Regions from separate parts of the Halomonas sp. MMH1-48 genome, predicted to be linked through region 3. Evidence: predicted binding sites of a transcription regulator. Region 3 holds the regulator's gene; each other region holds the start of a gene.
What was found. Region 3 encodes sigma-54, which starts transcription at its own class of promoters, with help from an activator protein. Its sites were predicted from a motif close to TGGCACNNNNNTTGCTNT; they were not measured.
Positions count from the first base shown of each region.

Region 1 (2,200 bases), on a different contig from region 3:
CTGCTGATAATCCACGTCGCCTTCGATATAGCCCCAGCGCTTCATCTGCGTCAGGATCCAGACCGCCATGGAGTGCCAGGGGAAGGGGTCGAAATCGATGCGGTCGGGCACGTTCTGTACGCCGCCCAAACCGTCGGCAAAGCGCCCGGTGAGTACTTGCTCTATGACCGTGACCGGCTGGTTCAGGTAGTTCGTCGGAGCAATGGCTTCGGCAATCTCTGAGCGGTTGGCAGGGTCGGAGGAGTACTGGGTCGCGTCGATAATCGCACGAAGCAAAGCACCGTAGGTGTTCGGGTTCTCGCGGGCAAAGCGGGCGCTGGTGGCAAAGGCGCAGCAGGGGTGTCCGTCCCAAATCTCTTTGGTCAGCAGATGAATGAAGCCGATGCGTTCGAATACCGCGCGTTGGTTGAAGGGGTCGGGGGATAAGAAGCCGTCGATGTTGCCTGCCCGCAGGTTGGCGACCATCTCGGGCGGCGGAATCACGCGAATTTGAATATCTTGATCCGGATCCAAGCCGTGCTCGGCCACGTAGTAGCGCAGTAGGAAGTTGTGCATGGAGTACTCGAACGGTACGCCAAAGGTAAAGCCTTTCCACTGCTGCGGATCGCGCTTATCCAGGTGGTCGTTATGTAGCACGATGGCCTGGCCGTTGATGTTTTCTACCGCTGGCATGATGAATGGCTCGGGTGTAGAACCCGCACCGAGGGTCATGGCCAATGGCATGGGTGTCAGCATGTGTGCGGCATCGTATTCGCGGTTGAGAGATTTATCCCGCGCCACTGCCCACCCCGCGGTTTTGATGACCGAGACATCCAGGCCGTAGCGCTCATAAAAACCCATGGGGTGGGCCATGATGATGGGGGTAGCGCAGGTAATGGGAACGAAGCCCACATTAAGCTGGGTTTTCTCGAGCGGACCTAAACTCTCTTTGACGGCGGCTTTGATCGAATCTATGGGAAATAGGGTCGCTAACGCCGCGGCGGCCGTGCCGCCACCCACCAGCTTCATGAACTGACGGCGGTGCATGTCGCTATGGCCAAACATGCCGCGTACTAAGGCGCTTTCGACCACTCGATCCATAACGTCATCGGCGCTGCTTGGCGTTAACGATGGTGCCACTGCGTTTGTCTGATGCGGGGACCTAGCGCTGTTGGGTTGGGAGGGGGAGCACTGATGGCAATCGCACTGCCGTCCGTGAATCAGTGATTGGCGATGATCGAACGGGTTGCCAAGACTGCTGGGGTCGTTGTTCTCTTTCATGGACGTTCACCTCACAGGAGCAAAAGGGGTTTAAGCTGCGCCGTCTTGGTGCGTAACGATTCCCTGCGGCGCTATGTCCATAGATAGCGACTTATATGCCAAAACGAGTTTTTCTGATGTTTTTGTCCATGAGTCATAGGGTTACTGGTGTGAGAAGGCAGTCGCTGAGTCAACGAATTCGTCACGATTTTTCGTCAATGACGATATTTCGTTGTTTAAATAACGAAAATTCGTGATTGGCCCGCTGTTTGTATGGAAAGAGAGTCGTCCAGCTGGCTGCCAAGGAGCCTGTGATGCGTGGCACTTCCCACTCCTCGATCATCGAAACGCCCTTAACGCATATGGCCAGCCATACGCCGCTGGCCATGATCATCGTCGATCCGCTTAGCGATTCCCTGATCGATGCCAACCCTGCCGCCTGCCACTTGCTGCTCCTAGCGCGTGATCAAACCCTCACCACCCCCTTCAGTCACCGCTTGAGCGCCTCACTGCCGCTATGGGTCAGCTTTACCGACGAGGTACTAACGACCGGGCAAGGGTGGTCGGATGATTTAGTGCTGCTGGATAGCGCCCGCCAACCTCGTCGTGTCGAAGTCTATGGCCAACGCTTGCAGAGCGAATCGCAGCTATTGTTGACGTTGATCGATCGCAACAAGGCCGAACAGCGTCGTGCCAAGGCCGAGCTTAGCCGACAGCACCGGCAAGGGGAGGTGGGCTGGCAGCGGGTCGAGCAGGTGTTCGAGCGTATCGAAAAGCAGAATCAGCTGATTCTCAGCGCGGCCGGGGAGGGCATTTACGGCCTGGATGCCGATGGCAAAACCACCTTCGTCAATCCGGCCGCCGAGCGCATTCTTGGCTGGAGTACGGAGGATATGGTGGGCCACGATGCGCATCTGATGTTTCATCATACCCACGCCGATGGCAGCCACTTCCCCGTCCA
Region 1 covers NZ_JAKRFL010000005.1:121,112-123,311, reverse strand. Annotated here, with positions in the region: gene MHM37_RS07035 (CmpA/NrtA family ABC transporter substrate-binding protein) at 1-1,260, opposite strand, end outside; gene MHM37_RS07030 (sigma 54-interacting transcriptional regulator) at 1,554-2,200, shown strand, end outside.
Region 1: MHM37_RS07035 (CmpA/NrtA family ABC transporter substrate-binding protein) is a predicted target of sigma-54. The motif match lies at 1,344-1,361, and genes of this name have one in related genera.

Region 2 (2,200 bases), on a different contig from region 3:
CAGCCGCTTCCCCGGTTGCCCACGCCACTGGTCCAGGTAGAAGCACCGTCGGAGGCACTGCCTTTGGCCGATTATATGGTGCTGCTCACGGACCGGCCGCCGGTGAACGTCCGCGAGGTGAGCGATGAGGCAATCAGTGGCGCGCTTGCGCTGATGGACAACCTCGCTGAACGGGTCGATACCTCGCCTTACTTACCCAACCTGGAGGGTGTCGAAGTCTCGCGTGTGGCAGAGGGAATTAGTCTGAGGGTGCAAGATAGGCTGCTGTTCCCTTCGGCAACCGCCGAACTGACCCAGGGAGGTGCCTCGCTGGTGGGTAGTCTGTTGGAAACGATCCAGCGTTACGAGGGGGAGGTGTGGGTCGAAGGCCACTCCGATAGCCAAACTATCAACACCCCGGAATTTTCGTCCAATTGGGCACTCTCCAGCGCCCGTGCCATCGCCATCGTCGAAGCCTTGGAAGCGGCTGGCGTTGCTGCAGAGCGCTTGCGAGCCGTGGGGTTAGCCGCGACGCAGCCGCTCGAAGACAACAGCACCGCAGAGGGTAGGGCGCGTAATCGCCGTGTCGAAGTCGTGATTCACGTAGAGTGATGTTTTCGTCGAAGGGGGATGTACTAAATGAGCGTGTGGGAGGAGTGAGCTGAAAAAAAAGCCCGCCGGGGGAGGCGGGCATGAAAGGGCTTGGCTCACTGCAGCCCACTGACATCAGGTGAGGGGGTGTACAAGGTTGTCAGTGGGTACAATTCGAGTATAGCTATTTGCGAGCGTTTGCCAAGGCCTTGTGCAACTTTTTTACAGGTATTTCACGACTAGATATTTCACGACTGGGGTTGTTTATGACGCCCTAAACCGCACTATGTTAGTGCATTTTAGGTGCTCTATTTTGGTGCTCTCGTAATCGGTCATGCCGATTCTTTTTTAAGTTTTTGATTTATTTTATATAAATAGTGTTGGCACACATTCTGCTTTATTGCTTATCTGAGAACGACGCCTGAGTAACGGCTTTTCAGATTGCGATAAGGTGGCGCCATGAACGAACACTCCCGCACGACACAGACTCCTCCCATGTTGGCGAGTCTTCCTCTCCAGCCTCTTGGAAGCCCTGATCCGGCGCTGACACCACGTTTGGTGGTGACCGATCTCGACGGGTCGCTGCTCGATCATCATAGCTACGATTTTTCGCCTGCAGCACCTTGGCTCGCACGCCTGAAACAGCTGGGCGTGCCGGTGATTCCGGTGACCAGCAAAACCCGTGCCGAACTAGTGACGTTGCGTGAGTCGCTGGGCCTGACCGCAACGCCATTCGTAGCGGAAAACGGCGCAGTGATTGGCTTGCCCCCAGGCTGGTGCCATGCGCGGCTGGATCGCCCTGGTAGCGGTCGAGATGGGGTGGTCGTCAAGCACACCGGCGTGGACGTTGGGTTCATCCGCGCGCGACTGAACGTGTGGCGCACGCGGCTGGGCGTGCGTTTCACTCGAATGAGCGAGCTCGATATCACTGAGGTCATGTCGCTGACGGGATTGGATGAGACGCGCGCGAGAGCTGCCCGACAGCGCGAAGGCAGCGAGCCGCTCATCTGGCAAGACGACGACACTGCCCTAAAAAATTTCCGCTTAGCGCTAGAGGGCGACGGCCTGATGCTGACTCAAGGTGGGCGTTTTTGGCATGTAATGGGCAACGCTTCGGATAAAGGCAGCGCCGTCGATTGGCTCATCAAGCGCTTTACTGCGCTGCGCGGCCGTCCGCCGCTATCTCTAGGCCTGGGCGATGGCCCCAACGATATATCCATGCTCGAGGCGGTCGATCAGGCCGTGGTCATCAAAGGGTGCCACGAACTGGCCGTCACCCCGTCGAATGAAGCGCTGTATCGCACTCGAGCGGCCGGACCCGCCGGCTGGGCCGAGGGGGTGGCCTACTGGTGGGGGCGAGACGACCGCCGACTAGCGGCGGCCCCAGTACTGCTAGCCGTCACGGCCTAACCCATCAAGAGGTTCGCGTATGAGTGACTTCCATCAAAACGGCGTCATCACCGATTTTCATAATCTTACCCGTCGCCCGGTCGAGGCGCTCGAGCAAGAGCTAAGCCAGTTCGCCAACCGTCGACCGATGGGGCTCATCCTGCCGTCGCTGTTTTCCGAGTTGGAGGGACCCGCGCTATCGGCGATCGTCGATGAGTTGGTAAAGGTGCCGTATCTCAAT
Region 2 covers NZ_JAKRFL010000009.1:17,079-19,278, forward strand. Annotated here, with positions in the region: gene MHM37_RS09890 (OmpA family protein) at 1-591, shown strand, start outside; gene MHM37_RS09895 (HAD-IIB family hydrolase) at 1,066-1,980, shown strand; gene MHM37_RS09900 (glycosyl transferase) at 2,000-2,200, shown strand, end outside.
Region 2: MHM37_RS09895 (HAD-IIB family hydrolase) is a predicted target of sigma-54. The motif match lies at 952-969, and genes of this name have one in related genera.

Region 3 (2,200 bases):
CGTTAACGTAGTCACGCAAGGCGTCAGTCAGTTCAACGTGATGACCAGTGATGTTTACTTGCATTGACGTGCTCCTTATCCATCGGGCTGTACTTCGATTGTAACCCTTTTTACGCTATTGCAAAGCCCTTGCGGTGAGTTTGTCACGACCAAGCGTTTAACTAGCGTAAACGGCGGCGCTCGCTCGAAGAGGGAATGCCCATCGACTCGCGATATTTCGCGACGGTACGTCGTGCCACGCTTATTCCGCCCTCTTCGAGAAGCGTCACCAAGCGACTATCGGAGAGCGGTTTGCCTGAGGGCTCCTCTTGAATGAGCTTTTTGATACGTGCGCGAATGGCCGTGCTCGAGTGGCTGTCGCCGCCGTCTTGGCCACTGACTTGACTGGAGAAAAAGTATTTCAACTCGAACACGCCACGCGGTGTATGAATGAACTTCTGTGTCGTCACGCGGGAAATGGTCGACTCATGCATCTCTACGGCTTCGGCGATGTCGGCCAAGATCAGCGGCTTCATGGCCTCTTCGCCGTGCTCTAGAAAGCCAATTTGGCGAGCGATGATTTCACGCCCCACGCGCAGCAAGGTGTCATTGCGGCTAGAGAGGCTTTTGATCAGCCAGCGCGCTTCTTGAAGGTGCTCTTTCAAGAACTGGTTGTCCTGGCTCTTGTCGGCGCGTTTGATCAAGCTGGCGTAGTCGGGTTGGATGCGTAGCCGTGGAAGAGCGTCCGGGTTGAGCTCTAAATGCCAGCCTTCGTTGTCATGGCGCACGACCAGATCGGGAGTGATGTAGCTATCGTCGGTCACGCCGTAGGCGCTGCCGGGTCGGGGGTCGAGGCTGCGAATTAATCGAATGACGTCATCCAACTGCTCATCGTCCAGGCTCAAACGGCGCTTGAGGAGGCGCATATCGTCTTTGCCTAGCGCCTCCAAAAACTGTCGTACCAGCCGTTTGGCTGGCATCAATAGCGGGGTGTCTTCCGGCAACGCAGCAAGTTGAAGCATCAGACATTCGCGCAGGTCGCGAGCGAATACGCCGGTCGGCTCGAACTGCTGCAAGCGCAGTAGGGTATTTTCCACTTCCCGTTGGCTCAAGCCGTCATGACCTTGTGCTTTGAGCCCTTCACGAATGTCGTTGAGCGGCTGGGTAAGATAACCATTGGCGTCCAGCGCATCGATCAGGCTCTCCGCAATTGCATATTCCCGTGAGCTGACATCGGTCATGGCCAGTTGCCACAGCAAATGGCCATGAAGGCTTTGGCCAGCGGCTTGGCGCTCGAAGTCGGGTCCTTCGCTACCACCGCTCAGACTGCCCATGTCTTGGTAGGTGTCCGACCAGTCGCTGTCGACGGAGAGTTCGTTGGGAATGCTGTCAGACCACTCGGCCTCTTGCGGCTCGCTGACTGCCTGCTCTCCAAACTCGTCCTCTTGCTCGAGCATAGGGTTGGCGTCAAGCGCTTGCTGAATTTCTTGACGGAGGTCCAGCGTAGAGAGCTGCAGCAGGGCAATGGCCTGTTGCAGCTGGGGTGTCATGGTCAGCTGTGTGCCGATACGCAATTGGAGAGAAGCTTTCATGACCATCTGAGAACCACTCGTTAATCAGAAAGCTCCACCCTAGAGCGAGTTATGGCTACGTGCAAGTGCAATAAGCATGCCACTAAAAGAAAAGTTTGGTCAGGCCTCGGTTTAGAGCCGGAAATCAGCGCCCAGATAGACGTCGCGAACCTTTTGGTTATTGAGAATCTCCTGGGCGTTCCCACTGGCGATGATGTGGCCATCGCCAACGATGTAGGCGATATCGCAAATATCCAGGGTTTCACGCACGTTGTGGTCGGTGATCAAGACGCCGATGTGGCGTTTTTTGAGTGCACGGATAATGGTTTTGATTTCGCCGACCGAAATAGGGTCGACCCCGGCAAAGGGTTCGTCGAGTAGAATGAACGCGGGCTCGGTGGCCAGCGACCGCGCGATCTCTACTCGACGGCGCTCGCCTCCTGAGAGGCTCATGCCTAGGTTGTCACGAATATGGGTGATATGAAAATCTTCGAGCAGTGACTCCAGGCGAGCTTCTCTGGCACTGCGATCGAGCGTTTTGCGCGTCTCGAGGATGGCCATGATGTTATCGGCTACCGAGAGCTTGCGAAAAATCGAGGCCTCTTGGGGAAGATACCCAATGCCTGCCATGGCGCGTTCGTGCATGGGCG
Region 3 covers NZ_JAKRFL010000001.1:413,797-415,996, reverse strand. Annotated here, with positions in the region: gene raiA (ribosome-associated translation inhibitor RaiA) at 1-64, opposite strand, end outside; gene MHM37_RS01990 (RNA polymerase factor sigma-54) at 162-1,577, opposite strand; gene lptB (LPS export ABC transporter ATP-binding protein) at 1,683-2,200, opposite strand, start outside.

Region 4 (2,200 bases), on a different contig from region 3:
AGAGCGCAGGGATCCCTTGCAAGCTGAGCATGATCGCTTGGCTGCAGAGAAAGCGTGCAATTTGCCACGGGTCCGGGCCACGGCGGGTGCCGCGCATCGCCTCGAACCATGTGATATTGATCTCGTAGGGCGTGTCGCTGCCGTTAGGATTGCTGCGCATGCTGACAAACCCACCAAAGCGGTGCATCAATTCCAGCAGCGCGTCACGCTCGTGGTCGGGTAGCAGGCCTTCAAGAGGCCGTACACCTATACCGTCGTGGCTGGCGGTAAAGTTCAAGTAGGTACACTGCGGCGGCAATACCGGGAGGCTGTTCAACCACGTTTGTAGCGTCGTCGCTTCCCCGCGGGTCAGGGTATGCAGTAAAAGCGGGGGCAGGGCGAACTGATACACCATGTGGGCTTCGTCGGGAGTGCCCTGCGTCAACCGCTCCAAGCCGAAGTAGCTAATGTTTTCGGCGTGTGGCACGTTGGTTTCGGTAATTAACAGCGTGCCGGGCGCCACCTCATCCACGATAGCGCGCAGTAAGCGCACGACGGTATGGGTCTCTGGCAGATGGATGCACGGGGTGCCGAGCCGTTTCCATAGAAAGGCCACTGCATCCAGGCGAATGATGCGTACGCCTTGCTGCAGGTAGAACAGCAAAATGCCCACGAACTCGAGCAGCACGTCCGGGTTTTCGAAGTTGAGATCGATTTGATCTTCCGAAAAGGTAGCCCATACGTGGCGGGTGCCGCGACGCGTCGAGATCGGCACCAATAACGGGCTGCTGCGCGGGCGGGTGACCTGGGAAACGTCCGTGTCTGGCTCCACCTCTATGAAATAGTCGCGCCCGGGTAGGCTACCGGTGAGATAGTCGACGAACCAGAGCGACTCTCGGGAGACATGGTTGAGTACCAAGTCAGCCATCAAGTCGTAGTGGCTGGCTAGGGTTTGGACGTCCGACCACGCGCCCAGCTCACTATTGACCTCACGATAATGAATCACCGAAAAGCCGTCGTCGCTGCTCCAAGGGAAAAAGGGCAGCACGTGAACCCCACTGACGGTGTCTCCCAGATAACGTTGCAAAAACGTATCCAGCACGGCTAGCGGTGGCGTTCCTTCATCGACGATCGAGTCGCCGTAACAGATGACCCACTGATCCTTTTCGCTCCACATTGGTGCATCGACAGATTGACCGTTAACGGTCGGTGCAGCGTTTGCTCCCCCGCGAAAATGCGCGACGTGTTGACCTATTCGCCGCTGCACTTCCCCTGCGCGCGGGCCGTATAGCTGGGTGAGGTAGTGGTGAACGGTCTTTTCGAAAGCGGTCATAACGGGCGTCCTTTCAATCATCCTTCGACAAACGCTGCAGCTTGTGTGCCAAATCGTTACAATACGTTGAGATAGGGGCTGTATAACACCGCCATACGATAGCTCGGCGGGTCGGCTACCGCCGACAGCTGGCGATAAAACAGTTTACAAAATAGCGAAGGGCTCGTAGAGCACGCACCGTGACGCTGCGTCCCTTCGTTCAGGCTGACACGCTGCACGTACTGGTTTTAGTGCGTACTGATAATAGGTTGACTGCCATGCATTGCCCTTTTTGTGGTGCAAACGATACGAGAGTGACGGATTCCAGGCTGGTGGCAGAGGGTGACCAGGTGCGCCGACGCCGCCAGTGCGCCAGCTGCCATGAGCGTTTTACGACGTACGAGACCGCTGAGTTGATCATGCCGAGGGTGGTGAAGTCCGACGGTTCTCGCGAGAGTTTCGATGAAGCAAAGCTACGTGCGGGGATGCTCCGCGCACTGGAAAAACGCCCGGTCAGTGCCGAAGCGATCGAAGCCTCGGTAGAGCGCATTCGTCAAACGTTGCGCGCACGTGGTGACCGTGAGGTGAACGCCCGGGAGGTGGGCGAGGCGGTGATGAAAGCGTTACGTAGCCTCGACCAAGTGGCCTACATTCGTTTTGCCTCTGTATACCGCAAGTTTCAGGACCTGGATGAGTTTCGTGCTGAAATCGATCGGCTCTCCCAAGAGCCCTCCGATGAGCCGGCCGGGCAGGGATCACCGAACGGAGCGTCATGATGGGTGAGTTCTCCACTGCCGATCATCGCTACATGGCCCGCGCGATTCAGCTGGCCAAGCGGGGGCTTTACACCACCGACCCTAACCCAAGAGTGGGGTGCGTGATCGTGCGCTTCGATAGCGATGGAGATGC
Region 4 covers NZ_JAKRFL010000009.1:25,354-27,553, forward strand. Annotated here, with positions in the region: gene MHM37_RS09930 (sugar phosphorylase) at 1-1,312, opposite strand, end outside; gene nrdR (transcriptional regulator NrdR) at 1,570-2,067, shown strand; gene ribD (bifunctional diaminohydroxyphosphoribosylaminopyrimidine deaminase/5-amino-6-(5-phosphoribosylamino)uracil reductase RibD) at 2,067-2,200, shown strand, end outside.
Region 4: MHM37_RS09930 (sugar phosphorylase) is a predicted target of sigma-54. The motif match lies at 1,346-1,363, and genes of this name have one in related genera.